3 regions of the Cellulomonas taurus genome follow, and region 1 is predicted to be linked to each of the others. Evidence: predicted binding sites of a transcription regulator. Region 1 holds the regulator's gene; each other region holds the start of a gene.
The links. Region 1 encodes Rex, which represses fermentation and respiration genes when NADH is low (regulators of the CRP and FNR family bind a similar motif). Its sites were predicted from a motif close to CTTGTGAANNNNTTCACAAG; they were not measured.
Positions count from the first base shown of each region.

Region 2: a site for Rex is predicted at 6,841-6,860, ahead of pflB (formate C-acetyltransferase). Genes of this name have one in related genera too.
Region 3: a site for Rex is predicted at 3,058-3,077, ahead of adhE (bifunctional acetaldehyde-CoA/alcohol dehydrogenase). Genes of this name have one in related genera too.

Region 1 covers NZ_CP051884.1:341,298-351,837, forward strand. Annotated here, with positions in the region: gene HGK68_RS01525 (extracellular solute-binding protein) at 1-259, shown strand, start outside; gene HGK68_RS01530 (carbohydrate ABC transporter permease) at 270-1,223, shown strand; gene HGK68_RS01535 (carbohydrate ABC transporter permease) at 1,228-2,121, shown strand; gene HGK68_RS01540 (LacI family DNA-binding transcriptional regulator) at 2,161-3,186, shown strand; gene HGK68_RS01545 (GNAT family N-acetyltransferase) at 3,209-3,778, opposite strand; gene HGK68_RS01550 (HAD family hydrolase) at 3,768-4,580, opposite strand; gene HGK68_RS01555 (glutaredoxin family protein) at 4,673-4,951, shown strand; gene HGK68_RS01560 (redox-sensing transcriptional repressor Rex) at 4,961-5,593, shown strand; gene HGK68_RS01565 (YceI family protein) at 5,812-6,357, opposite strand; gene HGK68_RS01570 (MarR family winged helix-turn-helix transcriptional regulator) at 6,427-6,927, shown strand; gene HGK68_RS01575 (histidine phosphatase family protein) at 6,964-7,620, shown strand; gene HGK68_RS01580 (TlpA family protein disulfide reductase) at 7,617-8,213, shown strand; gene HGK68_RS01585 (cytochrome c biogenesis CcdA family protein) at 8,210-9,031, shown strand; gene resB (cytochrome c biogenesis protein ResB) at 9,036-10,540, shown strand, end outside.
Region 2 covers NZ_CP051884.1:1,476,426-1,486,965, forward strand. Annotated here, with positions in the region: gene HGK68_RS06830 (NAD-dependent epimerase/dehydratase family protein) at 1-157, opposite strand, end outside; gene HGK68_RS06835 (TetR/AcrR family transcriptional regulator) at 230-793, shown strand; gene HGK68_RS06840 (aminoglycoside phosphotransferase family protein) at 824-1,696, opposite strand; gene HGK68_RS06845 (NUDIX hydrolase) at 1,782-2,459, opposite strand; gene HGK68_RS16245 (type 1 glutamine amidotransferase) at 2,456-3,187, opposite strand; gene HGK68_RS06855 (GuaB1 family IMP dehydrogenase-related protein) at 3,210-4,655, opposite strand; gene HGK68_RS06860 (1-deoxy-D-xylulose-5-phosphate synthase) at 4,741-6,438, shown strand; gene pflB (formate C-acetyltransferase) at 6,889-9,156, shown strand; gene pflA (pyruvate formate-lyase-activating protein) at 9,238-10,110, shown strand; gene HGK68_RS06875 (3-hydroxyacyl-CoA dehydrogenase NAD-binding domain-containing protein) at 10,226-10,540, opposite strand, start outside.
Region 3 covers NZ_CP051884.1:806,649-817,188, reverse strand. Annotated here, with positions in the region: gene HGK68_RS03745 (glycoside hydrolase family 65 protein) at 1-1,304, shown strand, start outside; gene HGK68_RS03740 (Na+/H+ antiporter) at 1,347-2,987, shown strand; gene adhE (bifunctional acetaldehyde-CoA/alcohol dehydrogenase) at 3,143-5,815, shown strand; gene HGK68_RS03730 (hypothetical protein) at 5,936-6,418, shown strand; gene HGK68_RS03725 (molybdopterin oxidoreductase) at 6,474-6,593, shown strand; gene HGK68_RS03720 (pyridoxal phosphate-dependent aminotransferase) at 6,613-7,842, shown strand; gene HGK68_RS03715 (GNAT family N-acetyltransferase) at 7,839-8,267, shown strand; gene HGK68_RS03710 (multidrug effflux MFS transporter) at 8,308-9,537, opposite strand; gene HGK68_RS03705 (adenylate/guanylate cyclase domain-containing protein) at 9,559-10,540, opposite strand, start outside.

The DNA of each region.
Region 1 (10,540 bases):
CGGACACATCCCGGCCAACCGGACCGTCACCGAGTCGGCCGACTACCAGGCCGAGGTGCCGCAGGCGCACTACGCCTCCGCCAGCGAGAACGCCGTCTTCGATCCGCAGGCGTGGTTCACCGGCTCCGGGTCGGACTTCCAGGCCCGGGTCGGCGAGGTGCTGCAGGCGGCATGGCTGGACAAGGGATCGCCCGAGACGGCGGTGGACGGGCTGATCGACCGCCTGAACGCCGCCCTGCAGACCAAGCCGCCGGCGTGAGGAGACCGTGATGACCACGCAGATCAATCCCACCCGCACCGGCGCCGCCGCCACCGCGCTCACCGACCCCCGTCCGCGCCGACGCCGGGGAAGGGAGGGTCGTGGCTGGCCGTTCGTGGTCCCGTTCCTGGTGATCGCCGTCCTGTTCCTGATCGTGCCCACCCTGTACGGCCTGGGCTTGAGCTTCACCGAGCAGTCGTTGATGGGCAACGGCGGCTGGGTCGGCTTCGACAACTACACCGAGGCCCTCGGTGACAGCACCATGTGGGCCACCCTCGGCCACACCATCGCCTTCACCGTGATGAGCACCGTCCCGCTGGTGCTGGTCGCGCTGGTGATGGCGCTGCTGGTCTACACCGGCCTACCCGGTCAGTGGCTGTGGCGGCTGGCCTTCTTCGCCCCGTACATGCTGCCGGTGGCGGTCGTGGTGCAGATCTGGGTCTGGCTGTTCCAGCCCGAGATCGGCTTCCTCAACTACTGGCTGGACCGGTTCGGTCTGGACAAGGTCGGCTGGCTGACCGACACCAACGTCGCGATGTGGTCGATGGTGCTTCTCACCCTGTGGTGGACGGTCGGGTTCAACTTCCTGCTCTACCTGTCGGCGCTCCAGGCGATCCCGGACCAGATGTACGAGGCCGCCGCGCTGGACGGTGCCGGCTCCTGGCGACGACTGTTCTCGATCACGCTGCCGCAGCTCAAGGGCACCACGGTGCTGATCACGGTGTTGCAGGTGCTGGCGTCGCTGAAGGTCTTCGACCAGATGTTCATCGCCTTCAACGGCGGCTCCGGACCCGGCGGCGTGACCCGGCCGATCCTGCAGTACATCTACGACACCGGCTTCACCGGCTACCGGATGGGCTACGCCTCCGCGATGTCGTACATCTTCTTCGCCCTGATCATCGTGGTGACGCTGGTGTTCCAGCTGATCACCACCCGTCGTCGGGAGGCCGGCCGTGGCCGTTGATTCGATGAGACTGCGCCGCGGCTGGATCGAGCGCCGCGACGACAACCGCCGGACCCGGGCCCTGGTGCTCGGCCAGTCCAAGGTCGCCACCACCCTGGCGGTGATCATCCTGGTCGTGATGGCCGCGAGCTGGCTGCTGCCGATGCTCTGGGCGATCAGCACCAGCTTCAAGACCGAGGCGCAGGCGCAGGCCACGCCGTTGCAATGGATCCCGGACGGCGGCTTCACGCTGGCGAACTACACCACGGTGCTCTCCCGCGGTGAGGTGATGCGCTGGATGGGCAACACGCTGCTGATCGCCGGTGCCGTCACGATCCTGACCGTCGCCCTGTGCGCGCTGGCCGGCTACGGCTTCGCCCGTACTCGGTTCCGCGGCCGCAACCTGCTGTTCGCCGGGACGATCGCGCTGATCGCCATCCCGGGACAGATCCTGATCGTGCCGCTGTTCCGCCAGATGCAGGCGATCAACGCCGTCGACACCTACTGGGGCGTGATCCTGCCGCAGCTGGTCGCACCGGTGATGGTCTACATCTTCGCCAAGTTCTTCGCGGAGATCCCGCAGGAGCTGGAGGACGCGGCGCGGGTGGACGGTGCCGGGCACTGGCGGACGTTCTGGTCGATCGTGCTGCCGATCTCCCGGCCCATCGTGTCCGCGGTCGGGATCTTCGTGTTCATCGGGGCCTGGAACAACTTCCTCTGGCCGTTCATCGTGACCAACAACCCAGACCTGATGACCCTGCCGGTCGGACTGTCCACGGTGAAGAACGCCTACGGCACGATCTACGCCCAGACGATGGCATCGGCCATGATCGCGGCGGCCCCGTTGATCATCCTGTTCATGCTGTTCCAGCGCCAGATCGTCAAGGCGGTGGCGACGACCGGACTCGGTGGGCGCTGATGTGCTAGAACCACGGGGGGTCGGAGCGAGGAGGCCACAGTGAGTGCTGCCCGACGCAGCAGCGGGGCCACCATGCACGATGTCGCCCAGCTGGCCGGGGTGTCGGTGAAGACCGTGTCCAATGTGATCAACGGCTACCCGCACATCCGCCCGGCCACCAAGTCCCGGGTCGAGGACGCGATCAGCGAGCTCGACTACCGGGTGAACATCACCGCCCGGAGCCTGCGGCAGGGTCGGACCGGCATGATCGGTCTGGCCCTGCCGGAGCTGGGGCTGCCGTACTTCGCCGAACTCGCCCAGACGATCATCCGGATCGCCGAGGAGCACGGGATCCTGGTGCTGATCGAGCAGACCAACGCCAACCGGGAGCGGGAGATCGAGGCGCTCGGCTCGCGGGTCCGGCACCTCACCGACGGGTTGATCTTCTCCCCGCTGGCCCTGGGCCAGGAGGACGTCGACCTCTTCGACGTGGACTTCCCGATGGTGCTGCTCGGCGAGCGGGTGTTCGGCGGGCCGACCGATCACGTCACGATGGACAACATCGCCGCCGCCCGGGCCGCCACGGAACACCTGCTGGCCCGGGGCCGACGACGGATCGCGGTGATCGGCGCCCACCCGGGGGAGCGGATCGGCACCGCCGCCCTGCGCGTCCAGGGCTACCGGGAGGCGATGACCGCCGCCGGGATCGCCGTCGACGAGCGGCTGGTCGCCGAGGCCGGTGCCTGGCACCGCTCCACCGGTGATGCCGCGATGACCCGCCTGCTGGACGCCGGGGTGGAGATCGACGCGGTCTTCGGCCTCAACGACGCGGTGGCGCTGGGTGCGATGCACGCCCTGCGGAGGTACGGGCGCGGCATCCCGGACGACGTCGCGGTGATCGGCTTCGACGACACGGAGGAGACCGCCTACTCGGCGCCGACCCTGACCTCGGTGGCGCCGGGCCTGGAGCAGATCGCCCGCACGGCCGTCGACTTCCTCCGTCAGCGGATCGAGGGCACCGCCCCGTCCACACCCCGGCAGGTCATCACCGACTTCTCGATCACCGAACGCCAATCCACCGGCTGAGCAACCCCCGGGTTGCGCAACCTCAGAGCGTGCGGCTGAGGACGAGGTCCCGCTCGACGCGTCGGCCGACGGTGAACGTCCGCTCGCCCGCCACGGCGAACCCGGCCCGCCGGTAGAACGCCTGCGCCCGCGCGTTCTGGCCATTCACCCCGAGCACGATCTGCACCGCCCCGGCCGCGCGGGCGGCATCCAGGGTGGCGGCCATCAGCCGACCGGCCAGGCCGCTGCCCTGCGCCCGCGGATGCACGTAGCACTTGGACAGGTACGCGGTGCTGACCGGATCGGCGACCACCGCCGACAGCTCCGGGTCCAACGGCTCGCCGACCAGCGTCAGGGTGTACCCGTCCAGCCGCCCGGCGTCCTCGGCCACGATCACCAGGTGCCCGGCGGTGCTCAGGTGACCGGCGAAGTGCTCAGCCGTCAGGTGTGCCGCGATGAACGCTCGCTGATCCGCGGCGGGCATGTCCGCCGGGCAGGCCAGCGGAAAGGTCAGCGCCGCCAGCTCGGCCAGCGCCTGCGCGTCGTCGATCCGTCCGGCCCGCACGTCCGCCCGCGCTCCCGCGTGCGGACTCGCCGGTGACTCAGCGGCCACGGAGGCGTCGCTGGATGGCACGGGCGACCAGCGCGAGCGCCCAGATCGATCCGGCCGCGGTGGCGGCGTCGACGCCACGACGGGTCTGCGCGCGCCGGTTGCGGAACTCGCGCATCGGCCAGCCGACCTCTGCCGCGTGCCGTCGCAGGCGGGCGTCCGGGTTGATCGCGCACGGGAAGCCGACCTCGGACAGCAGGGGCACGTCGTGCGCGGAGTCGCCGTAGGCGAAGGACTGGCTCAGGTCGAGCCCCAGCTTCTCCGCCAGTGCCCGGACACCCTCGGCCTTCGCCTCGCCGTGCATCATGTCGCCGACCAGCCGCCCGGTGTAGAAGCCGTCGGTGTGCTCGGCGATCGTGCCCAGCGACCCGGTCGCACCCAGTCGACGGGCGATCAGATCACCGATCTCGGTCGGGGTCGCGGTGACCAGCCACACCTGGTGGCCGGCCCGCAGGTGCTGTTCCAGCAGTCGCTGGGTGCCGGGGAAGATCCGCAGCGACAGCACCTCGTCGTAGACGTCCTCCGCCAGCGTCAGCACCTCGGCCACCGAGCGGCCGCGCATGATGCTGAGCGCCCGGTCCCGCACCTCGTCGATCTGCTTCTTGCTCTCGCCGAAGGTGAGGTAGTGCGCCAGGTTGAGCCCGAACCGCAGCACGTCGACCGTCTTGAAGAATCCGCGGCGGTACAGGCCCACGCCCAGATGGAAGGCGCTGGCCCCGCGGATGATCGTGTTGTCCACGTCGAAGAACGCGGCCACCGGTGACGGGGCAGGCGGCGCCGTGGTCTCGGCGACGATCTCGCCCACGACCCGACCGTCCACCGTCGGCTGGTGACTGCCGTCGTGAGTCGTGGGCTGGGGCACCCGGCCACTGTAACGAAGCGGCCTACGCTCGTCCTGTGCCCACACCGCCCACCCCCAGCCGCGTCACGCTCTACACCCGTTCGGGGTGTCATCTCTGCGAGGCGGCGCGGGACGTCGTGCGGGAGGTCTGCGGCACCGACTGGGTCGAGCTGGACGTCGACGACCCCGCCGTGCGCACCGGGGACGGTCGCCCGGCGGCGGAGGTCTACGGGGAGCTGCTCCCGGTGTTGGAGGTCGACGGCCGGCGGGCTGGCTACTGGCAGATCGACGCCGATCTGCTCGTCGCGGCCATGAACCGGTCCTCGACGCTCTAACCTGGGACCGTGCGCCCCCTGCCGTCGACCACCGTCGCCCGACTGCCGGGATACCTGCGCTCGCTCGGCGGTCTGGCATCGGAGAGCGTGCACACCGTGTCCTCCGACCAGCTGGCCGAGTTGGTCGGGGTCTCACCGGCGCAGCTGCGCAAGGACCTGTCGTACCTCGGTGCGGGTGGGCGACGCGGGGTCGGCTACGAGGTGGACAGCCTGCGCCGCCAGATCGCCCAGGTGCTCGGCATGACCGAGGAGCGCCGTCTGGTCATCGTCGGGATCGGTAACCTCGGCCACGCGCTCGCCACCTACTCCGGCTTCGCCGACCGCAGCTTCGAGCTGGTCGGCCTGGTCGACACCGACCCGAGTGTGGTCGGCACGACGGTCGCCGGGCACCGGGTGCGGCACGCCACCGAGCTGGAGGCCGTGGTCCAGGAGGGTCAGGCCACGATCGCCATCCTCGCCACGCCCGCCTCCGCCGCCCAGCAGACCGCCGACCGTCTGGTGGCCGCCGGGGTCTCCGGCATCCTGAACTTCGCCCCGCGCACCGTCCGGGTCCCGGACGACGTCGAGGTCCGCGAGGTCGACCTCGGCTCCGAGCTCCAGATCGTCGCCTTCCACGCCCGCCGCCTCAGCGCCGACTCCTGACCGCCCCAGCGCCGACTTCCGACCGACCCGCCGCCGACTTCCTGACCGGCTGCCGTCGACTTCGGCACATCCGCCCCGAGTTCGGCACCCCAGCCACCGCACTCGGGGCCGAACCACCGAACTCGCCGCCGCCGAGCTGCGCCAGCACCCGCGCACAGCACGAGGGCCCGGTCACGGCAGGGGGAGTGCGCGACCGGGCCCTCGTGGGCTGGGGGAGATCAGGCCTTGATGGCCGAGACCTCGAGGGCGATGTTCACCTTGTCCGACACCAGGACGCCACCGGTCTCCAGGGCGGCGTTCCAGGTCAGGTCGAACTCCTTGCGGGAGATCGTCAGGGCGGCGGAGAACCCGGCGCGCTGGTTGCCGAACGGGTCGGTCGCCGCGCCACCGAACTCGACCTTCAGGTCGACGGACTTGGTCACGCCGTGGATGGTCAGGTCGCCGGTCACGACGTAGTCGTCGCCGTCGTTCTTCACCGAGGTGGAGGTGAAGGTCCAGTCGCCGAACTTCTCCACGTCGAAGAAGTCGCCGCTCTTCAGGTGGCCGTCGCGACCGGCGTCACCGGTGGAGATGGTGGACGGGTCGAGCGTCGCGGTGACCCCGGACACCTCCAGGTCGTCGCCCACGGTGATGGTGCCACCGGTCACGGCCACGGTGCCGCGCACCTTGGAGATGCCGGCGTGACGGACGGTGAAGGACGCCTCGGTGTGCGACGGGTCGATGTTCCAGGTGCCGGCGACGAGGCCGGTGGGGAGAGCGGTCATGATGTCCATCCTCGATAGTTGAAGCGTCAATCGCTGGTAGTTGAGATTTCTACTACAGTGGCGACCAGGATGCAAGGGGTGGCGTGGAAGGATGCTGCGGTGACCGAGGTGCAGTGGCTCAACGACGACGAACAGGGCTGGTGGCGGGCCTACCGCGACGGTACGGCGCGACTGTTGGACGTGCTCGGCCACGAGCTGGAGCAGGACACCGGACTGTCCCTCGGCGAGTACGAGGTGCTGGTCCGGCTCTCCGAGGCGCCGGAGCGCACCCTGCGGATGTCCGAGCTCGCCGGTGAGCTGGCGCACTCCCGCAGCCGGTTGACCCACACCATCCGGCGGATGGAGTCGGCCGGTCTGGTCGAGCGCACCCCCTGCCTGCAGGACGCCCGCGGCGTGAACTGCACCATGACCCCGATCGGCTACCAGCGCCTGGCGGACGCGGCCCCCTCGCACGTCAGCTCGGTGCGACACCACCTGGTCGACGTGCTCTCCCCGGAGCAGCTGCGGGCACTCGGCGAGGCGATGGCGGCGGTCGGCGCGGCGCTGCAGACCGACCGGGACGACGACTAGTCCCGGGCACCCAGACTCGTTTGCGAGACTGACCCCATGGTCACCACCACCGTCCACCTGATGCGGCACGGCGAAGTGCACAACCCGGAGGGGCTGCTGTACGGCCGGCTGCCCGGCTACCACCTCTCCGAGCGCGGCGTCGCGATGGCCGAGAAGGTGGCCGCGTACCTGGCAGGCGAGGCCGACGGCCCGCGCCGGGACGTCACGGTGCTCTACGCCTCCCCGTTGCAGCGCGCCCAGGAGACCGCCGCGCCGATCGCGGCCGCCCTGGGCCTGGAGATCCGCACCGACGAGGGTCTGATCGAGGCGGAGAACGCCTTCGAGGGCATGACCTTCGGGGTCGGCGACGGATCGCTCCGTCACCCGCGGCACTGGCCGCTGCTGGTCAATCCCTTCCGCCCGTCCTGGGGCGAGCCCTACACCGAGCAGGTGGCCCGGATGGTCGCGGTGGTCGAGCGGGCCCGGGACGAGGCGCGCGGTCACGAGGCGGTGCTGGTCAGCCATCAGCTGCCGGTGTGGATCACCCGCCGGGCGCTGGAGAACCGTCGGCTGTGGCACGACCCCCGTCGCCGCCAGTGCTCCCTCGCCAGCCTGACCAGCATCACCTACGACGACGATCGGCTGGTGGGCATCGGCTACACCGAACCGGCCGCCGACCTCCTGCCCGGTGCCTCGGCGGTGGCAGGGGCATGACCTCCCGGATCAGCCGCCGGACCGTCACCGCCGCCGCACTGGCCGCCGGTCTGTTCGCCCTCACCGCCTGCTCCGCCGGCTCGCCCTCCGGCAGCGCCACCACCGACGCCGGGTACCAGTCGCAGGACGGGTCCTTCACCTCCTGGGTGGTCGGCGACCGGCAGGGGCCGGTCTCGGTCTCCGGCACCGACTACGCGGGCGCCGCCCAAGACACCGGCGACTGGCTTGGTGACGTCGTGGTGCTGAACACCTGGTACGCCGCCTGCCCGCCCTGCCGCGAGGAGGCAGCGGACCTGGTCGACATCGCCAACGACTACGCGGACCAGGGCCTGCACGTGCTCGGCATCAACGGGGTGGACGACGCGGGCGCCGCCGAGTCCTTCCAGCGCACCTTCGACGTGCCCTACCCGAGCATCGACGACCGGGACAAGGCGGCGGTCGCCGCGTTGCAGGGCGTGGTCCCGATCCAGGCGACCCCGACCACCGTCGTGCTGGACCGCCAGGGCAAGGTCTTCGCCCGGATCGTCGGCATGGCCGAGGGATCGACCCTGCGTGCTCTGGTCGAGGAGGCCCTGGCCGAGGACCCGGCGTGATCCCGGCGTCGGTGGGCGCCGACTTCGCCCAGACCGCAGCGAGCGGATCGCTGCTGGTCGCGGTGCCGGTGGCGATCCTGGCCGGACTGGTGTCCTTCGCCTCGCCCTGTGTGCTGCCCCTGGTGCCCGGCTACCTCGGGTACCTCGGTGGCATGTCGGCGGCCGTGGCGCCCACCGGTGGGCTGCCCGCACAGCCCGGACGGCTCGGGGTCGCGACCGAGACCCGACCCGCCCGTGGCCGCCTGGTCGCCGGGGTGTTGCTCTTCGTCGCCGGATTCACCGCGGTGTTCCTGGCCTACGGCTCGCTGGCCGGGTCGCTCGGTCGACTGCTGCTGCAGTGGCAGGACCCGGTCACCCGGGCGCTCGGTGTCGTCACCATCGTGATGGGCCTCGCGTTCTGCGGACTGCTGCCGTTCTGGCAGCAGGACCGTCGCCGCCTGATCGCCCCGCGCGCCGGGCTGTGGGGCGCCCCGGTGCTCGGCATCACCTTCGGCATCGGCTGGACCCCCTGCATCGGCCCCACCCTGGCGGCGATCCTCGCGCTGTCGCTGGACGGGGGTTCGGCGGGCCGGGGTGCGCTGCTCGCCCTGGCGTTCTGCATCGGCCTCGGTGTCCCGTTCGTGCTGGTGTCCTTCGGGGTGCAGCGCAGCCGCCGGGTGCTGAACTGGCTCGGCCGGCACAAGGTCGCGGTGATGCGGGTCGGTGGCGGTCTGCTGATCGCACTCGGCCTCGCGATGGTCACCGGGGTGTGGGGGCACCTGGCGACCTGGCTGCAAGGCATCCTGACCGACTCCCAGCCCTTCATCCCGGCGGTGTGACCCGATGACCCAGAGCAGTTACCGCCCCGAGGGCCTCGAGGACGCGTTCAGCGAGCCGGGCAGCCCGGCGCCCGCGCAGGTGCCGTCCATCGGCGTGGTCGGCTGGCTGCGCTGGATGTGGCGGCAGCTGACCAGCATGCGGGTCGCCCTGCTGCTGCTGATGCTGCTCGCGGTGGCCGCCGTGCCCGGCACCGTCTGGCCGCAGAACGCCCAGGACCCGGACAAGGTCGCCACCTACCTCGCCGACCACCCGACCCTCGGCCCGTTCCTGGACCGGTTGCAGGTCTTCGACGTGTACTCGTCGATCTGGTTCTCCGCGATCTACCTGCTGCTGTTCGTCTCCCTGGTCGGCTGCATCCTGCCCCGGTCGAAGACGCACTGGCGGGCGATGCGCAGCCGTCCGCCCAAGGCCCCGCGCCGCTTCGACCGCTTCCCGGCCCGGGCCGAGGGCGAGCTCGACGGGACGCCGGAGCAGGTCGCCCGCCGGGCCGCCGCGGTGCTGGGCGCCGGTCGCCGGTTCCGGGTGGACGTCAAGGACGAGGGCCGGGGCGTGTGGAGCGTCGCCGCCGAGCGCGGGTACCTGCGTGAGACCGGCAACCTGGTGTTCCACCTCGCGCTGGTCGGACTGTTGATCGCCGTCGCCACCGGACAGCTGCTGCACTACCGGGGGCAGGCGATCATCGTCGAGGGCCGGGCGTTCGCGAACACCCAGAGCGACTACGACACCTTCGAGTCCGGCACCGCCTTCGACCCGTCCTCGCTGGCACCGTTCAGCCTGCGGCTGGACTCCTTCGAGAGCCGGTTCGACCCGGACACCCTGCAGTCACGCGACTTCACCGCCGACGTCACGCTCACCGAACCGGGTGCCGAGCCGCGGTCGGAGATCATCAAGGTGAACCATCCGCTGGAGACCGGCGGCGCCAAGATCTACCTCCAGGGCAACGGCTACGCCCCGCAGGTCACCGTCCGGGACCCCGAGGGCAACGTCACCTTCTCCGGTGCCGTCCCGTTCCTGCCGCAGGACACCGTGTACACCTCCCAGGGCGTCATCAAGGTCCCCGACGTGACCTCCGGCCCGCAGATCGGCCTGCAGGGGGTGCTGCTGCCCACCGCCGAGTCCATCGGCGCCGGGGTGTACCGCTCCACCGACCCGCAGCCGAACGACCCGCTATTGGCGCTCGCCGTCTGGACCGGTGACCTGGGGCTGGACGACGGCATCCCGCAGAACGTCTACCAGCTGGACGAGACCGGCCTGACCCAGGTGACCGAGGACGACGGCACCGCCCTCACCCTGTACCTGCGACCGGGCGAGACGGTGGATCTGCCGGACGGGCTGGGCACGATCAGCTTCGAGTCGCTGCCCCGGTTCGTGGCACTGGACCTGCGGCACGACCCCTCGCTGCTCTGGGTGCTGGTGTTCGCGCTGCTCGCCTTCGCCGGTCTGGCCGCCTCGCTGTTCATCCCGCGCCGCCGGATCTGGCTGCGCCTGCGTGACGCAGACCCCACCGG
Region 2 (10,540 bases), 1.1 Mb from region 1:
CGGCGCGCAGTGCCGTGCTGTCGTTGATGTCCAGCGGGACATCCGCCCGGTTGCTGTCGCGCCCGGCTGTGAGGGCGCGGTGGCCTCGGGTGCGCAGGGCCGCGGTCAGATGCGCGCCGACCGCGCCGTATCCGCCGAGAACCAGGACGGTGCTCATGATTGCCTCCGATAAGTCGAACATGAGTGTTCAAGATAACCTGAACACTGTTGTTCGAGATAGCATCGGCGGGTGACGACCACCACGCCTCGGGCCGACGCTCGCCGCAACCGTCAAGCAGTGCTCGACGCGGCACTGCGGCTGTTCCGCAGCGACCCCGCGGCCACGGTCACCCAGATCGCCGCCGCCGCCGGGGTCGGCCGGGTCACTTTGCACGGACACTTCCCGACCCGGACCGATCTGGTGCTGGCAGTGGTCGACGACGCCCTGGCTCGGGCCGACCTGGCGGTGCAGGCGGTGGACCTGGACGCGGCACCAGCGCAGGCCCTGGATCGGCTGGTCGCGGCGACCTGGGCGGTGCTCGCCGACGGCCACGCGGCCGTCGAGGCGGCGTGCCGGGTCCTCCCGGCCGAACGGGTCGAGGCCTTGCATCAGCCGGTCACCGAACGGTTGGCGGCGGCGGTGCACCGCTGTGTGGCCGGGCAGGTCGGCGGCGGCGACGAGGCGTGGCTGGTGGTCGCGGTGTCGGCGCTGATGCACGCGGCGGCGGCGGAGGTCGCGGCGGGACGGGCCGACTCGGCGGCGGCGGAGGAGCGGTTGCGAGCGAGTGTGGCGGCGGTGGTCGGCGGGCGCTGACCGGACCGCTCTCGGCCGTGCCCGCCCTGCTCAGCGGATGAGCTCCTCGAGCGCGTGCCGTCCGATCCCGCCGATCACCGGGTCGTCGGCGGAGTGCACCAGCATCGCGGTGGTCATCACCAGCGCCCACCCCGCGGCCCGGGTCCAGAGCGCCGGGTCGCCGTGGTCACCGACCCGTTCCTGGAACGCACCCCGCCCCGCCGCGTCGAAGGTCAGCCAGGCGGTCGCGAGGTCGCAGGCCGGGTCACCGGCGGACATGTCGCCGAAGTCCAGCAGGGCGGACAGTCGCCCGTCGGTGACCAGGAGGTTCGCCGGGTGCGGGTCCCCGTGCAGCCAGCGGGGAGCGTGCGGCCAGGGCGACGCGGTGACAGCCCGCTGCCAGAGCGCGTGCGCCACGTCACCCAGGTCCAGGACGGCGAGCCGCTCGACCAGCACCGACTCCCGGGTGCTCAACGGTCCGCCCCGCACCGGATTGCGGGGTGCGTCGGCCGGGGCGTCGGTGCTGTGCAGCCCGGTCAGGGCGTCGGCCAGGACGGTGGCCCACACGGCGCGGTCGGCCACCGGTTGTGCGGCGGCGGTCGATCCGTCGAACCAGGGCACGACGCTCCACGCCCAGGGGTAGTCGACGGTGGGGATCCCGGTGCGCACGGGGACGGGTACCGGGAGGGGGCAGTGCGCCGCCAGGATGGGCAGCCAGCGCTGTTCGTTGCGCACCAGGTCGGCGCCCATCGCCCGGCGGGGGAGTCGGACGGCGAGGGTGTCGCCCAGGCGGATGCTCACGTTGTCCCAGCCCTCGACCGTTGCCCCGAGGGGCAGGTCCGCCAGGTCGGGGTGCTGGGCGGACAGCAGGTCGTGGACCAGTGCGGGGGTGATCGGCACCTCGGCCTCGGGCCTGACAGCCACTACGGGTCTCCTCGTCGTCTTCACGGGTCGGGTCGTCGGGTCGTCGGGGCACCGATCGGTCCCGGGGCGCTGAGCGCTCGGCGTCTCAGCGCGGCGCCGGGATCGTCCGGTCGTGGTCCCACGGGACCGCCCAGCCCGCCGCGTCCAGGATCCGGTCGAGCACGAATGCGGTGAAACCCCAGACCACGATCCCGCGTTCCACCTGGAACGCCGGACCACGGTACTCGTGCCCGCCGTGGTGCAGGACAGCGGTGACCCGGTGCGCCGGGTCGATCAGGTCGGCGACCGGTGCGCGGAACACCTCGACGGTCTCGGCCGGATCGCTGGCCGCGACCCGGTGCGGACGGTCCCACCAGCCGAGCACCGGGGTGACCAGGTTGTGCGAGGCGGTGACGGGCAGATCGGGCAGCGTGCCGAGCACCCGAACCCCGGTCGGGTCGACGCCGGCCTCCTCGCAGCTCTCCCGCAGAGCGGCTGCCTCGGGCCCGGCGTCCTCCGGGTCGATGCCGCCGCCGGGGAACGCGACCTGACCGGGATGGTGGCTGACGGTGCGCGATCGTCGGGTGAGCAGCACGTCCAGGTCGGCGGCGACTGCGGGGGCGGCGGTGTCGGCGAGGCGGGCATCGAGGACGCCGAACAGCACCAGCACGGCGGAGCGCCGGATCGAGGTCCCAGCGGCGAAGGCACCGGTCGGATCGGCGGACCAGATCGGTCGGCGGGAGCAGAGCGCGAGCAGATCGTCCAGCGCGGCGCTGCCCGTCACGCCCGCTCCCGTGCCCGGTCGGCGAACGCGCCCAGAGCGACATCCCTCGCGAACGCGGCGAAGCCCAGGTCGGCGGCCGGACGCAGCGCTGCCAGGTGCTGGCGCGACCCGAGCCGGACCGCCGCCACCTCCTCCGGCTCCAGGTCGGCGACCATCACCGGAGTCTCCAACCACAGGTCCAGCAGCGTGGGCTCGACCTCCAGGTGGAACTGCAGGCCCACCGCCGACCCGGCCCGGAACGCCTGCACCGGCGTCACCTCGTCCCGGGCCAGCAGGGTGGCGCCCTCCGGCAGGTCGACGGCATCGGTGTGCCAGTGCAGCACCGTGGGTCGCGGCCCGGCGGCGGCCAGCACCGGGTCGGCGCCGACCACCTCGATCTCCCCGAAGCCGATCTGGGTGCCGTGCCGCCGGTGCAGCGGCGCACCCAGCGCCATCGCGAGCAGCTGCATGCCCAGGCACACCCCGAGCACCGGGACATCCGCGTCCACCGCCTCGGCCAGCAGGCGTCGTTCAGTGGCGAGCCCGGGATGGCCGAGGTCGTCGTCGGCGTCCTGTGGACCGCCCATCACGACCAGTCCGGCCAGGTCGGCGACCCGGGGCAGACTGGGCGACGGGTCGTCCACCACGGTGCGGGTGGTCAACACCAGACCGTCGAGGGCCCGGGCGATCAGACCCGGACCCTCGTGCGCGGCGTGCGTGAGGACGAGGACAGGGCGCGGCTGAGACACACCGTGACCCTAGCCCGGTCCCTCACCACCCGTCGGGCAGCGGCCGTCCCTCGTCGTACCCGGCGGCGGACTGGATGCCGACCACCGCGCGGTCGTGGAATTCCTCCAGGGAGGTCGCCCCGACGTAGGTGCAGGAGGACCGCACCCCGGAGGTGATCCGGTCCAGCAGGTCCTCCACACCGGGCAGCTTCGGGTCCAGGTACATCCGGGAGGAGCTGATGCCCTCCTCGTACAGGGACTTGCGCGCCCGGTCGAAGGCGGAACCACCGCGGGTGCGGGCGGCGACCGCGCGGGCCGACGCCATGCCGAACGACTCCTTGTAGAGCCGCCCCGACCCGTCCTCGTGCAGGTCGCCCGGCGATTCGTGGGTCCCGGCGAACCAGGAGCCGACCATCACCTGCGAGGCACCGGCCGCCAGTGCCAGCGCCACGTCGCGGGGGTGTCGCACCCCGCCGTCGGCCCAGACGTGCTTGCCCAGGCGACGGGCCTCGGCGGCGCACTCCAGCACGGCGGAGAACTGCGGTCGGCCCACGGCGGTCATCATCCGGGTGGTGCACATCGCGCCCGGTCCGACACCGACCTTGACGATGTCGGCACCGGCCTCGATCAGGTCCCGGGTGCCCTCGGCGGTGACCACGTTCCCGGCGACGATCGGCACCTGCGGGTCCAGCGACTTCACCGCGGCCAGGGCGTCCAGCATCTTGCGCTGGTGACCGTGGGCGGTGTCGACCACCAGCACGTCCACCCCGGCGTCCAGCAGCGCGGCGGCCTTGGCCCGCACGTCACCGTTGATCCCGACCGCGGCAGCCACCCGCAGGCGGCCCTGGTCGTCGAGGGCGGGGCGGTAGATCGACGACCGCAGGGCACCGACCTGGGTGAGCACGCCGACCAGCTCGCCGTCGCTCACCACCGGGGAGAACTTGCGGCGGGCGGCGTGCAGCCGCTCGAAAGCGCCCTGCAGGTCACCGGACTCGATCACCGACAGCTCGACGGTGGTCGGGTCCGGGGTCATCACCTCGGCGACCTGGGTGAACTGGTCCACGTTCTGGCAGTCGGCGGGGGTGACCACACCGACCGGGCGGTTGCCGTCCACGACGACCGCCGCCCCGTGCGACCGCTTGCCGATCAGCGTCAGCGCGGTGTGCACGGTGTCCTGCGGGGAGACCGTCACCGGCGACTCGATCACCGTGTGCTTGGCCTTCACCGAGGCGATCACATCCGCGACCACCTCCACCGGGACGTCCTGCGGGATGACGGCGATGCCACCCCGCCGGGCCACGGTCTCGGCCATCCGGCGTCCGGCGACGGCGGTCATGTTCGCGACCACGATCGGGATGGTGGTGCCGGTGCCGTCGGCGGCCGACAGGTCCACGTCGAAGCGGGAGGCGACCTCGGACCGGGACGGGACCATGAAGACGTCGCCGTAGGTGAGGTCGGAGCTGGGCTGGTGCCCGGGCAGGAAGCGCATAGGTGTGTTCCCCTTTCCGCCGAAGTCTACCCGGGGTGCTGCGCGTCGGCAGGCGATGCCGGGGTCGGACGCCTACCGTGCAGCCATGACTCTGCTGGACGGGATCGACGGCCCCGCCGACCTGCGCGCGCTGCGCGGGGCGGAGCTCGACGTCCTGGCCGGTGAGATCCGGGAGTTCCTGGTCGACCGGGTCTCCCGCACCGGCGGCCACCTGGGGCCGAACCTCGGGGTGGTCGAGCTGACCCTCGCCCTGCACCGGGTGTTCGACTCGCCCCGGGACACCCTGGTCTTCGACACCGGGCATCAGGCCTACGTGCACAAGCTGCTCACCGGACGGCGGGACTTCGACCGGCTGCGCCAGCGCGACGGACTGTCCGGCTACCCGTCCCGTGCCGAGTCCCCGCACGACGTGGTGGAGAACTCGCACGCCTCGACCGCACTGTCCTGGGCGGACGGGATCGCGCACGCCCGTGCGCTTGCGGGGGAGGGCGACCGCACGGTGGTCGCGGTGATCGGCGACGGCGCGCTGACCGGCGGGATGGCCTGGGAGGCGCTGAACAACATCGCCGACGGCACCCCGCGACGCCTGGTCGTGGTGGTCAACGACAACGGCCGCTCGTACGCACCCACGGTCGGCGGGATGATGCGCCGCGGCGTCGAGGGGATCATCAAGGAACTCGGTCTGAGCTACATCGGACCGGTGGACGGACACGACCTCGCCGAGCTGGAGGTCGCGTTCCGCGGCGCCCGGGCGGCCGGGGGCCCGGTGGTGGTGCACGCCCTGACGGAGAAGGGTCGCGGCTACGCGCCCGCCGAACAGGACGCGGCCGACCGATTCCACGCCGTCGGCCGGATCCACCCGGAGACCGGACTGCCGGTGGTGCCGTCCCGATTCGGCTGGACCGGGGTGTTCGCCGAGGAGATCGTCGCCCTGGGTCACCGGCGACCGGACCTGGTCGCCATCACCGCCGCGATGCGGCAACCCGTCGGCCTGGCGCCGTTCGGCGACGCGTTCCCCGACCGGATCGTCGACGTCGGGATCGCCGAGCAGCACGCACTCACCACCGCGGCCGGGATGGCCTTCGCCGGACTCCACCCGGTGGTCGCCCTCTACGCCACCTTCCTCAACCGGGCCTTCGACCAACTGTTGATGGACGCCGCCCTGCACCGGGCGGGGGTCACGATCGTGCTGGACCGCGCGGGCGTCACCGGCGACGACGGAGCCACTCACCACGGCATGTGGGACCTGGCGATGCTGAGCCTGGTCCCCGGACTGCGACTGGCAGCGCCCCGGGACGGGGACACCCTGCGCCGCGCCCTGCGCGAAGCGGTCGAGGTCGCCGACGCGCCCACGGTGCTGCGCTACCCCAAGGGCGCGCTGCCCGAGCCGCTGCCCGCCGTGACGGTCCGTGACGGTCTGGACATCCTGCTGCACCGCGACGGCCCGGACCCGGTGCTGATCGTCGCGGTCGGGGCGATGGCACCGATGGCCCTGGAGGTCGCGGCGTCGCTGGACCGGGGCGTCACGGTGGTGGACCCCCGCTGGGTGCTGCCGGTCCCGGACGCCCTGGCGCGGCTGGCGGGGGAGTACGCCGAGGTCGCGGTGATCGAGGACGGGCTGCGTGCGGGTGGGATCGGCGCGGGCGTGGCGCTCGCGGTCGACGGGGTGCCGGTGCGCAGCTTCGGGCTGCCCCGCGAGTTCCTGGCCCACGGCACCCGGGCCCAGGTGCTCGACGCCGCCGGCCTGACCGCATCACGGATCGCGGCGACCCTGCGCCGCTGACCCGGACGCGACCGCCCGGTCGCGCCCCCGCGCCCCCAGCCACCCCGGCCCCCGCGCCATCCGCCTCCCGGCCCCACGCGCCATCCGCCTCCCTCTGCCCCCGGCCCTGCCCCTGCTCCTGCTCCCGCCCCTGGTTCGAGGTCGTGCGTTTCGACCATGACGGACCCGGCGAACTGCCGACCTCGGCGCGGACTGCCGACCTCGGGCGCGGACTGCCGACCTCGTGGCGGTGGCCGACCGCGGGCGCGAACTGCCGACCTCGTGGCGGCGGCCGACCGGGGAGGTGGAGGTCCGAGCGGGGTGTGGGGCGGCCTCGGGGAGGGGGCGCGACGGGTGCGCCGTGAGCGCCCTCACAGTCCGATCCAGGCGGTTCGGGACAGAGGTCCCAAGACATCCCATGACCTCGTGAATAGCGTCACTAATACCCAGAACCAAGCGAGGGAGCTCCTCATGGCCACCACCGCAGTACCCCAGACCGGCGCCGACGCCACCGCGGGCGCCTGGGACGGGTTCGTCACCGGCCCCTGGTGCGACGGCATCGACGTCCGTGACTTCATCCAGCGCAACTACACCCCGTACAACGGTGACTCCTCGTTCCTCGCCGGACCGACCGAGCGCACCACCGAGGTGTGGCAGACGCTGACCGCGATGTTCCCCGAGGAGCGCGCGAAGGGTGTCTACGACATCGACAACCACGTCCCCGGCACGATCACGTCGCACGGCCCCGGCTACATCGCCGAGGGCAAGGACCTGATCGTCGGCCTGCAGACCGATGCCCCGCTCAAGCGCGCCATGATCCCCAACGGCGGCTGGCGGATGGTCGTCAAGTCGCTGCAGACCTACGGCTACGACGTGGACCCGCAGGTCGACAAGATCTTCAGCGAGTACCGCAAGACGCACAACGACGGCGTCTTCGACGTGTACCCCCCGAACGTCCGCGCCGCCCGCTCGTCGCACATCATCACCGGCCTGCCGGACGCCTACGGCCGTGGCCGGATCATCGGTGACTACCGCCGGGTCGCCCTGTACGGGGTGGACGCCCTGATCGAGGGCAAGCGGATGGAGCGCCACGAGCTGGACATGGAGCGCTCGGTCGAGGACGTCATCCGCGACCGCGAGGAGAACTCCGAGCAGATCAAGGCGCTCAACGAGCTGAAGCAGATGGCGGCCTCCTACGGCTACGACATCTCCGGCCCGGCGACCACCGCCCGCGAGGCGATCCAGTGGCTGTACTTCGGTTACCTGGCAGCGGTGAAGGAGCAGAACGGCGCGGCGATGTCGCTGGGCCGGACCTCGACCTTCCTGGACATCTACCTGCAGCGCGACCTCGACAACGGCACCATCACCGAGGAGTTCGCCCAGGAGCTGATCGACGACTTCGTCATCAAGCTGCGCATCGTGCGCTTCCTGCGGACCCCGGAGTACGACGAGCTGTTCTCCGGCGACCCGACCTGGGTCACCGAGTCGATCGCCGGTATCGGTGAGGACGGTCGGCCGCTGGTCACCAAGTCCTCGTTCCGCTTCCTGCAGACCCTCTACAACATCGGCCCGGCCCCGGAGCCGAACCTGACCGTGCTGTGGAGCAACCGGCTGCCGGACGGCTTCAAGCGGTTCTGCGCCCAGGTGTCGATCGACACCTCGGCGATCCAGTACGAGTCCGACGAGCTGATCCGCACCTCCTGGGGCGACGACGCGGCGATCGCCTGCTGCGTGTCCCCGATGCGGGTGGGCAAGCAGATGCAGTTCTTCGGTGCCCGGGTGAACATCGCCAAGGCCCTGCTCTACGCGATCAACGGCGGCCGCGACGAGGTCTCCGGCAAGCAGGTCGCCCCGGTCTCCGCACCGGTCACCGGTGACGTGCTGGACTTCGACGACGTGTCGGCCAAGTACGACAAGCTGCTCGACTGGCTGGCCGAGACCTACGTCGACGCGCTGAACTGCGTGCACTACATGCACGACAAGTACGCCTACGAGCGCATCGAGATGGCCCTGCACGACAAGGAGATCCTGCGGACCATGGCCTGCGGCATCGCCGGTCTGTCGGTCGTGGCGGACTCGCTGTCGGCGATCAAGTACGCGAAGGTCACCCCGGTCCGGGACGAGGACGGTCTGGTCACCGACTACGTGATCGAGGGCGACTTCCCGAAGTACGGCAACGACGACGACCGCGCGGACGAGATCGCGGTGGCCATCGTGCGGTCCTTCATGGAGAAGATCCGGGCACAGAAGACCTACCGGAACGCGCTGCACACCCAGTCGGTGCTGACGATCACCTCGAACGTGGTCTACGGCAAGGCCACCGGGAACACCCCGGACGGTCGCCGCGGCGGTGAGCCCTTCGCCCCGGGTGCCAACCCGATGAACGGGCGCGACACGCACGGCATGCTCGCCTCCGCGATGTCGGTGGCCAAGCTGCCCTACTCCGAGGCGATGGACGGCATCTCGCTGACCAGCACCGTGGTGCCCTCGGGTCTGGGCCGGGAGCGCGAGGAGCAGATCACGAACCTGGTCGGCCTGATGGACGCCTACAACGTCCAGTCCGGGTACCACCTGAACGTGAACGTGCTGAACCGGGACACCCTCGAGGACGCCATGGAGCACCCCGAGAAGTACCCGCAGCTCACCATCCGGGTCTCCGGTTACGCGGTGAACTTCGTCCGGCTGACCCGCGAGCAGCAGCTCGACGTGCTCTCCCGGACGTTCCACGGCGGTCTGTGATCCACCAGGCATGACGGCCGGGCCCGCCGCAGGACCGATCCGGTCCTCGGCGGGCCCGGCCCACATCAGGGAGTTGGAGCAATGAGCAGCCAGACGACAGGCGCCCCGGTGATCGACCTGGGCGTGCCGGTGATCGGCGGATCGCACACCCGGTCCAGCGCCGGCACCGCGGGGATGACCACCACCGACGCCGACCGGTCGGAGAAGCTGTCGGCGATGCGAGCCGGTGAGCTCGGCTCGCTGCACAGCTGGGAGCTGGTGACCGCGGTCGACGGTCCCGGCACCCGGATGACCACCTTCCTGTCCGGCTGCCCGCTGCGCTGCCTCTACTGCCACAACCCCGACACGATGGAGATGCGCCGGGGTGAGCCGATCAGCGCCACCGAGCTGCTGAACCGGATCGGTCGGTACACCAAGGTCTTCGAGGTGACCGGCGGCGGACTCACCATCTCCGGCGGCGAGCCGCTGATGCAGCCCGCCTTCGTCGCCAACATCCTGCGCGGGGCCAAGGAACTGGGCATCCACACCGCCATCGACACCTCGGGCTACCTGGGGGCGCACTGCACGGACGCGATGCTGGCGGACATCGACCTGGTGCTGCTGGACGTGAAGTCTGGCATCCCGGAGACCTACAAGAAGACCACCGGCCGCGAGCTGCAGCCCACCCTCGACTTCGGCCGCCGGGTCGCCGACAGCGGCACCGAGATCTGGATCCGGTTCGTGCTGGTGCCCGGGCTGACCGACGCGGAGGAGAACGTCGAGGCGGTCGCCGACTACGTGTCCACCCTGTCGACGGTGAGCCGGGTGGAGGTGCTGCCGTTCCACCAGATGGGCCAGGACAAGTGGGCCACCCTCGGCATGACCTACGAGCTCGCCGACACCCGTGCCCCGTCCCCGGAGCTGGTGGAGCGGGTCCGCGGCCAGTTCCGTGCCCGCGGGCTGACCGTGTTCTGAGATCCCTACCGACAACGAGGACGGCCCCGGCGGACAGTGATCGCCGGGGCCGTCCTCGTGCGGCTGAACGCGTCGCGCGGGCGGAGCCGCCGCCGGACTCAGTGGTGCCGGAGCCTCACAGCGCGAGGTGCCCGGTGCGGATCAGGTACGGGGTGATCCCGCCGAGGTGGGCCGGCCAGCCCGCACCGAGGATCATCGCCAGGTCGACCTGCTCGGGCCCGGCTACGACCCGGTCGGCCAGCAGCAGGCGGATCTCCTCACCCAACCCCGCCAGCACCCGCTCCCGCACCGCTGCCTCGTCCAGGTCGCCCGGAGTGCCGAAGACCTCCTGGATCGCCGGGTCGACCACCCGGGTGCCGACCGGTCCGGGCATGGACACCGCGCGACCCTGCTCGGTGAGCGTGTCCAGGCCGGGGGAGAGTCGGTAGCG
Region 3 (10,540 bases), 470 kb from region 1:
ACGCCCTGCGGTTCCGGTACACGATGCTGGACGACGCCCGGAAGCGGGCCGCCGAGCTGAACCAGAACGGCGCGCTGTTCCCGTGGCGGACGATCAACGGCGAGGAGGCCAGCGCCTACTACGCCGCCGGGACCGCGCAGTACCACATCGACGCGGACATCGCCCATGCCGTCAAGCAGTACGTCGCCGCGACCGGGGACGAGGGCTTCCTGGCCCGCGAGGCGGTCGACATCCTGGTGGAGACCGCGCGGATGTGGGCCGATCTGGGCTTCTGGCGCGGGCACAACGGTGACAGCAGCTTCCACATCCACGGCGTGACCGGCCCGGACGAGTACACCACCGTGGTGAACGACAACCTGTTCACCAACGTGATGGCCCGGGCGAACCTGCGCGCCGCCGTGGACGCGGTGACCCGGCTGGCCCAGGACGACCCGGGCTCGCACGCGGCGCTGATGGAGCGGCTGCACCTGACCCAGGACGAGCTGGACGAGTTCGCCCGGGCCGCCGAGCGGATGGCGATCCCCTTCGACGACCGGCTCGGCATCCACCCGCAGGACGCCCAGTTCCTGGAGAAGGAACTGTGGGACCTGGCGAACACCGACCCGTCCAAGCGCCCGCTGCTGCTCTACTACCACCCGCTGGTGATCTACCGGTTCCAAGTGCTCAAGCAGGCCGACGTCGTGCTGGCGCTCTTCCTCCAGGGCGACCAGTTCACCGCGGAGCAGAAGCTGGCCGACTTCGACTACTACGACCCGCTGACCACCGGTGACTCCACGCTGTCAGCGGTCGTCCAGTCGATCATCGCCTCCGAGGTCGGCTACCAGGAGCTCGCGCTGCGGTACTTCACCTCGGCCGCCTACGTGGACCTGGCCGACCTGCACCACAACACCTCGGACGGGGTGCACGTCGCCTCTCTGGGTGGGGTGTGGAGCGCACTGGCCTGCGGCTTCGGCGGCATGCGGGACCATGGCGGCGTCATCTCCCTCGACCCGCGACTGCCCGAGGTGTGGGACGGGTTGACCTTCCGGATCACGATCCGCGGCACCCGGGTGCGGGTCGACGTCCGGCACACCGAGCTGCGGCTCACCGTGGAGGACGGCGACCAGGCGAACCTCGTGGTGCGGGACCGTCCGGTCACCGTCCGCGCCGGCGAGCCGGTCACCATCGCCCTGGCACCGGCCCCGCGCCTGATCGGCACGCCGACGGTGCGGGACATCGAGGGCAGCCGCCGCGCCGACGGCACGGTCATCACCGCCAGCGTGCCGGACCACCCGGCCATCGCCGTCACACCGCCGGGGAGCTGACGCCTCAGCCTGAGCACAGCCCCGTCGGCCTACAGTCGGCCGATGGACCGCGCCCAGATCTTCGCCCTGATCGCCGGGGCCGTCATGATCACCGCGATCTGCCGTCGCAAGGGGTGGCCCGCGCCCCTGGTGCTGGTCGCTGCCGGTCTGGTGGTCTCGGCGATCCCCGGCGTGCCCGAGTACGACATCGACCCCGAGCTGATCCTGGAGTTCGTCCTGCCGCCGCTGCTGTTCTCGGCGGCCCGGTCGTCGTCGTACCAGGACATGCGGCGGTCGCTGAACTCGATCGTCCGGCTCGGGGTCGGCCTGGTAGTGGTGTCGGCGGTGGCGGTCGCCTTCGTCGCCTGGGCACTGGTGCCGGAACTGCCGTTCGCCGCCGCCCTGGTGCTCGGCGCCGTGGTCGCCCCGCCGGATGCGGTGGCCGCGACGGCGGTGGGACGCAAGCTGGGTCTGCCGCGTCGGCTGATGACGGTGCTGTCCGGCGAGAGCCTGATCAACGACGCCACCTCGCTCACCCTGTACAAGGTGGCGCTGGCCGGGGTCGCCTCCGGCGCCTGGGCCTGGTCGGCCGGGCTGGAGACCTTCGCGCTGGCGGTGCTGGTCGGCGTCTCGCTCGGCCTGGTGATCGGCGGGGTGGTGCACGCCCTGCGGCTGCGCTTCGACGACTCGGTGGTGTCGTCCACGGTCGCGCTGCTCACCCCGTTCGCCTGCTACTGGGGCGCCGAGCACCTGGGGGGCTCCGGCGTCCTGGCGGTGGTCGCCGCCGGGCTCTACCTCGGCCACACCGCCCCGCGCGCCGGGTACGCGACCCGGCTGGTGCAGGACCCGATCTGGGAGACCCTGGACCTGCTGCTGGAGTCCTTCACCTTCGCCCTGATCGGGGTGCAGCTGCCCTGGCTGATCGCCGACGTGCGCGCGTCGAACGAGGGCCTGCGCCCCGCCCTGGTACTGGCCGTCGCGGTGTTCGGCACCGTGCTCCTGGTCCGGCCGCTGTACGTCTTCGCCACCACCTGGGTGGACAACCTGCGCCTGCCCGGATCACACCGGGAGACCTCGGACTCGCTCTCGGTGAAGGAGTCCGCGGTGGTGTCCTGGGCCGGGATGCGCGGGGTGGTCACCCTGGCCGCGGCCGCGGCGATCCCCGCCGTCGCCGATGCCACGGACTTCCCCGACCGGGCGACCCTGCAGCTGGTCGCCTACAGCATCGCGATCGGCACCCTGCTGCTGCAGGGCCTGAGCCTGCCCTGGCTGATCCGGCTGCTCGGGGTGCGGTCCGAGGACGCCGTCCGGGACCGTGCCCAGGAGGCCCAGCTGCGGATGGCCACCGGCCGCGCCGCCCAGCAGGTGATCGAGGAGCGGCGCCGCCGGTGGGAACCGACCCTCGGGGCCGCCCGCGCCACCGTGCTGACCCGGGGGCTGGCCGAGGGCATCGCCCGCCGTGAGCGGGCCACCGTCGTGATGCTCGACCCGACGATCGCCAGCGACGAGGATCTGGCCAAGGTCAGCACCGACCGCAGCCGAGCCCTGCAGGACCTGCGCCGGGACGTGGTCGCCGCCCAGCGCGCGGTGCTGATCGAGGAGCGCGACGCCGGGCACGTCGACGAGGTGGTGATCCGCCAGGTGCTGCGCGAACTGGACCTGGAGGACGAATCACTGGACGCCGCGCCGATCAACCGGATCTAGCCGTCTGCGCATAGCGCCCGAACCGGACAGCGCGCCCGGGCCCAAGGTCCGTGGGACGTGTGACCCAGACTTTGTGAATGCAGTCACGTAGTCTCGTTCTCACGAGGTCACCGTCGCCCTCACCCCATTCCATCGGATACACCCGGGAGTCCCGCGTGACCACCACCACGAGCACTGACACCGGCGTCGCCGCTGCCATCGACCAGCTGGTCGCAGGCGCCACCAAGGCACTGGCGGAGTACGCACGTTTCACTCAGGAGGACGTCGACCGCCTGGTGAAGAAGGCAGCCGTCGCCGCCCTCGACCAGCACGGCCACCTCGCCGAGCTCGCCGTCCAGGAGACCGGACGCGGCGTCTTCGAGGACAAGGCCGTCAAGAACATCTTCGCCTGCGAGCACGTCACCAACTCGATGTCCGCCCTCAAGACCGTCGGCGTGATCAACGAGGACGAGATCAACGGCATCACCGAGATCGCCGAGCCGGTCGGCGTCATCTGCGCCATGACCCCGGTGACCAACCCGACCTCCACCGCGATCTTCAAGTCGCTGATCGCGCTGAAGACCCGCAACCCGATCATCTTCGCCTTCCACCCGAACGCGCAGCAGTCGTCGGTGGCGGCGGCGAAGGTCGTCCGGGACGCGGCGATCGCCGCCGGCGCCCCCGAGCACTGCATCCAGTGGGTCGAGGCGCCGTCGATGGAGGCCACCAGCACCCTGATGAACCACCCCGGGGTCTCCACCATCCTGGCCACCGGCGGCAACGCGATGGTGAAGGCGGCGTACTCCTGCGGCAAGCCCGCCCTGGGTGTCGGCGCCGGCAACGTCCCGGCCTACATCGAGAAGTCGGCCAAGCTGAAGCGCGCCGTCAACGACGTGGTGCTGAGCAAGTCCTTCGACAACGGCATGATCTGCGCCTCCGAGCAGGCCGTCATCATCGACGACGAGATCTACGACACCGCACTGGCCGAGTTCGCCGTGCTGCACGCCTACCGGGTCTCCAAGAAGGAGAAGGCGCTGCTGGAGAAGTTCATCTTCGGGGTCGAGGCCAAGGGCAAGAACTGCGCCGACGCCAAGCTGAACCCGACCGTGGTCGGCAAGTCCCCGCAGTGGATCGCCGAGCAGGCGGGCTTCACCGTCCCGGCCGACACCTCGATCATCCTGGCCGAGGTCACCGGGGTCGGCCCGCACGAGCCGCTCACCCGGGAGAAGCTGTGCCCGGTGCTCGCCGTGCTGCGCGCCACCAGCACCGAGCAGGGCATCCAGCTCGCCGAGCAGATGGTCGAGTTCGACGGCCTGGGTCACTCGGCCGCGATCCACACCCAGGACGAGGCCCTGACCGTCGAGTACGGCCGCCGGGTCAAGGCGATCCGCGTGATCTGCAACGCCCCGTCGTCGCTGGGCGGCATCGGCGACATCTACAACGCCTTCATCCCGTCGCTGACCCTGGGCTGCGGCTCCTACGGCCACAACTCGGTGTCGAACAACGTGTCGGCGATCAACCTGGTGAACATCAAGCGAGTGGGCCGGAGGAACAACAACTTGCAGTGGTTCAAGGTCCCGGCCAAGACGTACTTCGAGCCGAACGCGATCCGTTACCTCTCCGACATGGCCGACGTCGAGCGCGTCACCATCGTCACCGACTCCACGATGACCACCCTCGGCTTCGTCGACAAGGTGCTCGACGTGCTGAACCGCCGGTCCAACAAGGTCTCGGTCCAGATCATCGACCAGGTCGAGCCGGAGCCCTCCGTGCAGACCGTGCAGGCAGGCGCCGCCCAGATGCGGCACTTCCGCCCGGACACGATCATCGCCCTCGGCGGTGGCTCCCCGATGGACGCCGCCAAGGTGATGTGGCTGCTGTACGAGCACCCGGAGATCGTGTTCAGCGACCTCAAGCAGAAGTTCTTCGACGTCCGCAAGCGGGCGTTCAAGTTCCCGGTGCTCGGTGACCTGGCCAAGCTGGTCTGCATCCCGACCACCTCGGGCACCGGCGCCGAGGTCACCCCGTTCGCGGTGATCTCCGACCCGGAGGCGGGCAAGAAGTACCCGCTGGCCGACTACGCCCTGACCCCGACCGTGGCGATCATCGACCCGGTGCTCACCTCGAAGATGCCGCGCTCGCTGGCGGCGGACTCCGGCTTCGACGCCCTGACCCACGCCACCGAGGCATTCGTCGCGGTCTACGCCAACGACTTCACCGACGGCATGGCGCTGCAGGCGATCCGGCTGATCTTCGACAACCTGGCCCAGTCGGTGAACGGCGACCCGGCCGACCCGGAGACCAAGGCGGCCCGGGAGAAGATGCACAACGCCGGCACCATCGCCGGGATGGCCTTCGGCAACGCGTTCCTCGGGATCGTGCACGCGATGGCCCACGTGATCGGCTCCACCTTCCACCTGGTGCACGGCCGGACCAACGCGACCCTGCTGCCGCACGTGATCCGGTACAACGGCCAGATCCCGACCAAGCTCACCAGCTGGCCGAAGTACGAGCACTACGTCGCCCCGGAGCGGTTCCAGCAGATCGCCCAGATGCTGGGCCTGCCGGCCGAGACCCCGGAGCAGGGCGTCGAGTCCTACGCCCTGGCCATCGAGGCGCTGCGGGCCAAGGTCGGCATCCCGAACTCCTTCCAGGCCCAGGGCGTGGACGAGCAGGACTTCCTGTCCCGCCTGGACGAGGTGGCGATGGGTGCCTACGAGGACCAGTGCGCCCCGGCCAACCCGCGGATGCCGATGCGCGAGGACATGAAGGACATCATGACCGCCGCGTACTACGGCACCTCGGTCGAGGAGGTGAAGGCCCGCAAGGTGGCCCCCGCCGCCGAGTGAGTCGTCCGACCACGGGTCGCCCACGGTGACCCGACGACCAGTGCCCCGTCCGCTGCGGCAAGCGGACGGGGCACTGCTGCGTCCCAGGTCCTGCCCAGGGCGGGATGTCACACTGACGCCATGCGACGCACCCCTGCCGCCCTCGCCCTGACCGTCCTGCCGCTGGCCGGCCTGCTCCTGGTGGGCTGCGCCGAGGCCCGGGACGCCGTGGACCAGGCCCAGTCGGCCGTCGAATCCGCCGGTGCCACCGTGGATCAGCTCGGTGAGCTCGCCGACCGGGCGGCCGCCGCCATCGACGACGCCGGTGCCACCCTCAACGACGCCCGGGAGCGGGTCAGCGGCACCACCGCCGCCGCCCAGGACGCGGTGACCCGCGCCGGGACCGCCCTGGACGAGGCCGATGCCGCCGTGGACGCCGCCGCGGCCGATGGTTCCGCCGCCGCCCAGGACCAGCTCGCCCAGGCCCAGACCGACCTGGAGGAGGCTCGCAGCGCGCTGGACGCCGCCGCCGGATCGGTGGACGGCGCGACCGCCGAGGCCCTGCAGGCGCTCTCCGACAAGCTGGAACAGGTCGCCGGGGACGTGCAGTCGGCGCAGAACTGAGAATCGCCCGCGCGGAATCCTTGTCGCTCGGCACCGTCCTGCCGATCCGTGGGGTATGGCGACCCATCGCACCACCCTCCGCAAGCGGCAGCACGCCGCCTGGTGGGTGGTGTGCGCGTGGTCGTCGATCCTGATCCTGGTGCTGATCGGACTGCTCGCGGCCGCGGGGCTGTGACCGGCTACCCTCGGCGGGGATGAGCACCCACGACCTGCCCTCCGGGCGCTGGCGCGACGTCGCCCACGCCACCGGCCTGCTCGGCGACGACGGCACGCCCCGCGCCACGATCTTCGCCGAGATGTCCGCCCTCGCCGCCCGCACCGGGGCGATCAACCTCGGCCAGGGCTTCCCGGATGTGGACGGCCCGGAGTCGGTCAAGCGGGTGGCCGCCGAGGCGATCGCCGCCGGGGCCAACCAGTACCCGCCCGGCCCCGGCATCCCGGAGCTGCGCGCGGCGGTCGCCTCGCACCAGGAGCGGCACTACGGCCTGCATGTCGACCCGGACCGCGAGGTGCTGATCACCACCGGTGCCACCGAGGCGCTGGCGGCGAGCATCCTCGCGCTGGCCGGACCGGGTGACGAGGTGCTCACCCTCGAGCCGTTCTACGACTCCTACGCCGCGGTGATCGCGCTGGCCGGTGCCCGGCACACCACGGTGCCGTTGCGGGCGACCGCGGACGGGTTCCGCCTGGACCCGGACGAGCTGGACGCCGCGGTCACCGACCGCACCCGGATCATCCTGGTGAACACCCCGCACAATCCGACCGGCGCCGTCCTGACCGCCGAGGAACTGCGTCGGGTGGTCGCGGCCGCGCACCGGCACGACGCGCTGATCCTCACCGACGAGGTCTACGAGCACCTGGTCTACGACGGACTGCGGCACATCCCGGTCGCGACCCTGCCCGGAGCCGCCGAGCGCACGCTGACCGTGTCCTCGGCGGGCAAGACGTTCTCCTTCACCGGGTGGAAGATCGGCTGGCTCACCGGACCGGCGGCCCTGGTCGACGCCGTGCGGACCGTCAAGCAGTTCCTCACCTTCACCACCGGCGCCCCCTTCCAGCCCGCGATCGCGCACGCCCTCGCCCTGGAGACGCTCACCGATCCGGATTCCGGCTGGATCGCCGGCCTGACCGCGTCGTTGGCGGCCCGCCGTGACCTGCTCAGCGCCGGACTCGCGGATGCCGGGTTCACCGTGGTCCCGGCCCGGGGCACCTACTTCGTGATCGCCGACGCCGCCCCGCTCGGGGTGGACGACGCCGCGGTGTTCAGCCGGGAGCTGCCGGAGCGCGCCGGGGTGGTCGGCGTCCCGGTCAGCGCGTTCACCCGGGCCCCCGGCCTGCTCCGGTCGGCGGTGCGGTTCACCTACGTCAAGCAGGAGGCGGTGCTGCACGAGGCGGTGCGTCGCCTGGCAGAGTTGCGGCCATGACCACCTTCGTCGACCTCCCCGCCGGGCACCCGCTGTGGTCCGAGGCGCTGCCGGTGTTGCAGGAGCTGCGGCCGGAGCTGACCGCCGAGCAGCTGGAGCAGGTGCTGGCCGAGGGCACGCCGCAGGGGTTGCGCTTCACCGCCGCGGTCGACGACGGGGCGGTGCGCGCGGTGGCCGGGTGGCGGGTGCTGGCGAACACGCACGCCCTGCGCAAGCTCTACGTCGACGACCTCAGCACGGCCGCCGACGCCCGGTCCCGCGGTTACGGCTCGGCGCTGCTCGGTGAGCTCGCCCGTCGTGGCCGCGCGCTCGGCTGCACCCGCCTCGACCTGGACTCCGGCGTCCAGCGGTTCGACGCCCACCGGTTCTACCTGCGCGAGCGGCTGCACATCTCCTCGCACCACTTCGTCTTGCCGCTGGACTGACCGGCACCAGGCGACCCGAGGCGCACGCCGGGCGGTCGCGCTAGACCGCGTGCGACCAGCCGCCCCGCCGGTACGCCGGGGTCGCCAGCGCGAGCACCAACAGCGCGGTGACCGCCGCGCCGAACATCACCGTGCCCATCGCCGGGGCGTCCTCACCGAGCAGACCGACCAGCGGGCTGACCAGACCGGCCACCCCCGCCTGGCAGGCACCGATGAAGGCGGCAGCGGTCCCGGCGCGCTCACCGTGCCGGGACAGCGCGATCGCCGAGGCGTTCGGCGGGATGAAGTTCAGCACCGTCAGCAGCAGGAACAGCACCGCCAGCAGGCCGAACAGCCCGCCGACGTCCGTCAGCACCAGGGCGAGCAGCACCGCCGTGAGGGCGACGCAGGCGGGCAGCGCCGCGCGGATGATCCGGATCGGCGCGACCTTGCGCACCAGGGCCGCGTTGATCTGCGCGCCACCGACCAGGCCCAGCCCGTTCACCGCGAAGATCAGCGCGAACTGGTTGGCGCTCAGGTCGAAGCCCTCGCGCAGCACGAACGGCGATCCGACCACGTAGCTCATCAGCACCGCCTGGCCCAGGCCGGGCATCACGGCCAGCGCCACGAAGTGCCGGTCCCGGACCAGCACCCGGTAGCCGCGCCAGGCACCGCCCACCGACCCGATCCGGCGCTCGGCCGGCAGGGTCTCCGGCAGCCGGGCCAGCACGACGAACCACAGCACCACGCCGTAGAGCGCGAGCGCGCCGAAGACCGCCCGCCATCCCCACTGCCCGGCGATCAGCCCGCCGACCGAGGGGGCGAACAGCGGCGCCACCCCGATCACCAACATCAGCCGGGACAGCAGCCGGGAGGCGTCCGGCCCGACGAACCGGTCCCGGATCACCGCCATCGCGACCACCGTGGCCGAGGCGTTGAAGAAGCCCTGGGCCGCCCGGAGCACGATCAGCGGCACGATCGCCGGGGAGATCGCGCACAGCACCGAGGTCAGCACGTGCAGCGCCACCCCGACCAGCACCGGGAGCCGGCGGCCGAAGCGGTCGGACAGCGGGCCGACCACCAGCTGGCCGACCGCGCCGCCGACCATCATGCAGGTGATGGTGAGCTGCGCCATCGTCCCGCTGGTGTGCAGGTCGCGGGCCACATCCGGCAGGGAGGGCAGGTAGATGTCGGTGGAGATCGCCGGGAGGGCGGTCATCACACCGAGCATGAGGACGTACTTGGCGGTGTTCCGACTGACGGGGGTGTGGGAGTTCATCTCGTCCGCCATGGTCCCACGGCGTCCAGGGGGTCAGCGAATCGATTCGACCCGGACCGGTGCCATCCGGCCGATGCCCGCCAGCTCGCGCTCCGGCAGCTCGGTGAGCCGCATCCCCGGCTCGCCCGCCAGCAGCCGCGCGGTCGCCGGGTCCGTCAGCACCGTGGACGGTTCGGCGATGTCGGTCAGCCGCGCCGCCACGTTCACCGACGGCCCGAACACGTCACCGAACCGGGAGAGCACCCGGCCCCACACCACGCTCACCCGGACCGGCGTGACACCGCGAGCACCCTCGGCCAGACCGCCGACCGCCCGCTCCCGCTCCACGTCCAGGTCACCGCCGAGCACCCGGGCCAGTTCGGTCGCCACCGTGGCGCCGGTGCGGATGTCGTCGGCCACGAACAGCACCGCGTCGCCGATGGTCTTCACCACCCGCCCGCCGGTCGCCGTCACCACGTCCCGGACCACCGTCTCGAAGCGCTGCACGAAGTCCGACAGGTCGGTGGACCCGAGCCCGGCGGTGCGCCGGGTGAAGGACACCATGTCCGCGAAGCCGACCGCCCGGGCCAGCGGCAGCGCGGTCGGATCGGTCTCCCCCGTCCCGCCGTCGGCGAACTCCACCGCGTACCGGCTCGCGATCGACGCCAGCTGTCGGCGGTAGGAGTGCACCAGCTGATCCACCAGCACCGGGGCCAGCTCGTCCAGCTCGTCCAGCACCGCGCGCCGGGCCGCCGGGTCGTCCAGCCCGCGCCGGGTCGCCATGTCCTCGACCAGCGCCTCGACCTGCCACAGCGCGAGCCGGTCGCCGGTGTGCCCCAGCGCACGGGTCAGGGAGATCATCGTGTGCTGATCGACCTTGCCGTCCCGCAGCAGCGCCATCGTGCGCTCCACCGCCTCGGCGTCGGCGTCGGTGAACGCCACGTCGTCGGCGTCGGGGTGCGGCAGCCCCAGGGTGCGCCAGTACAGCCGGACCAGGTCCAGCTCGACACCGGAGCGCTCGGCCAGGTCACGCAGG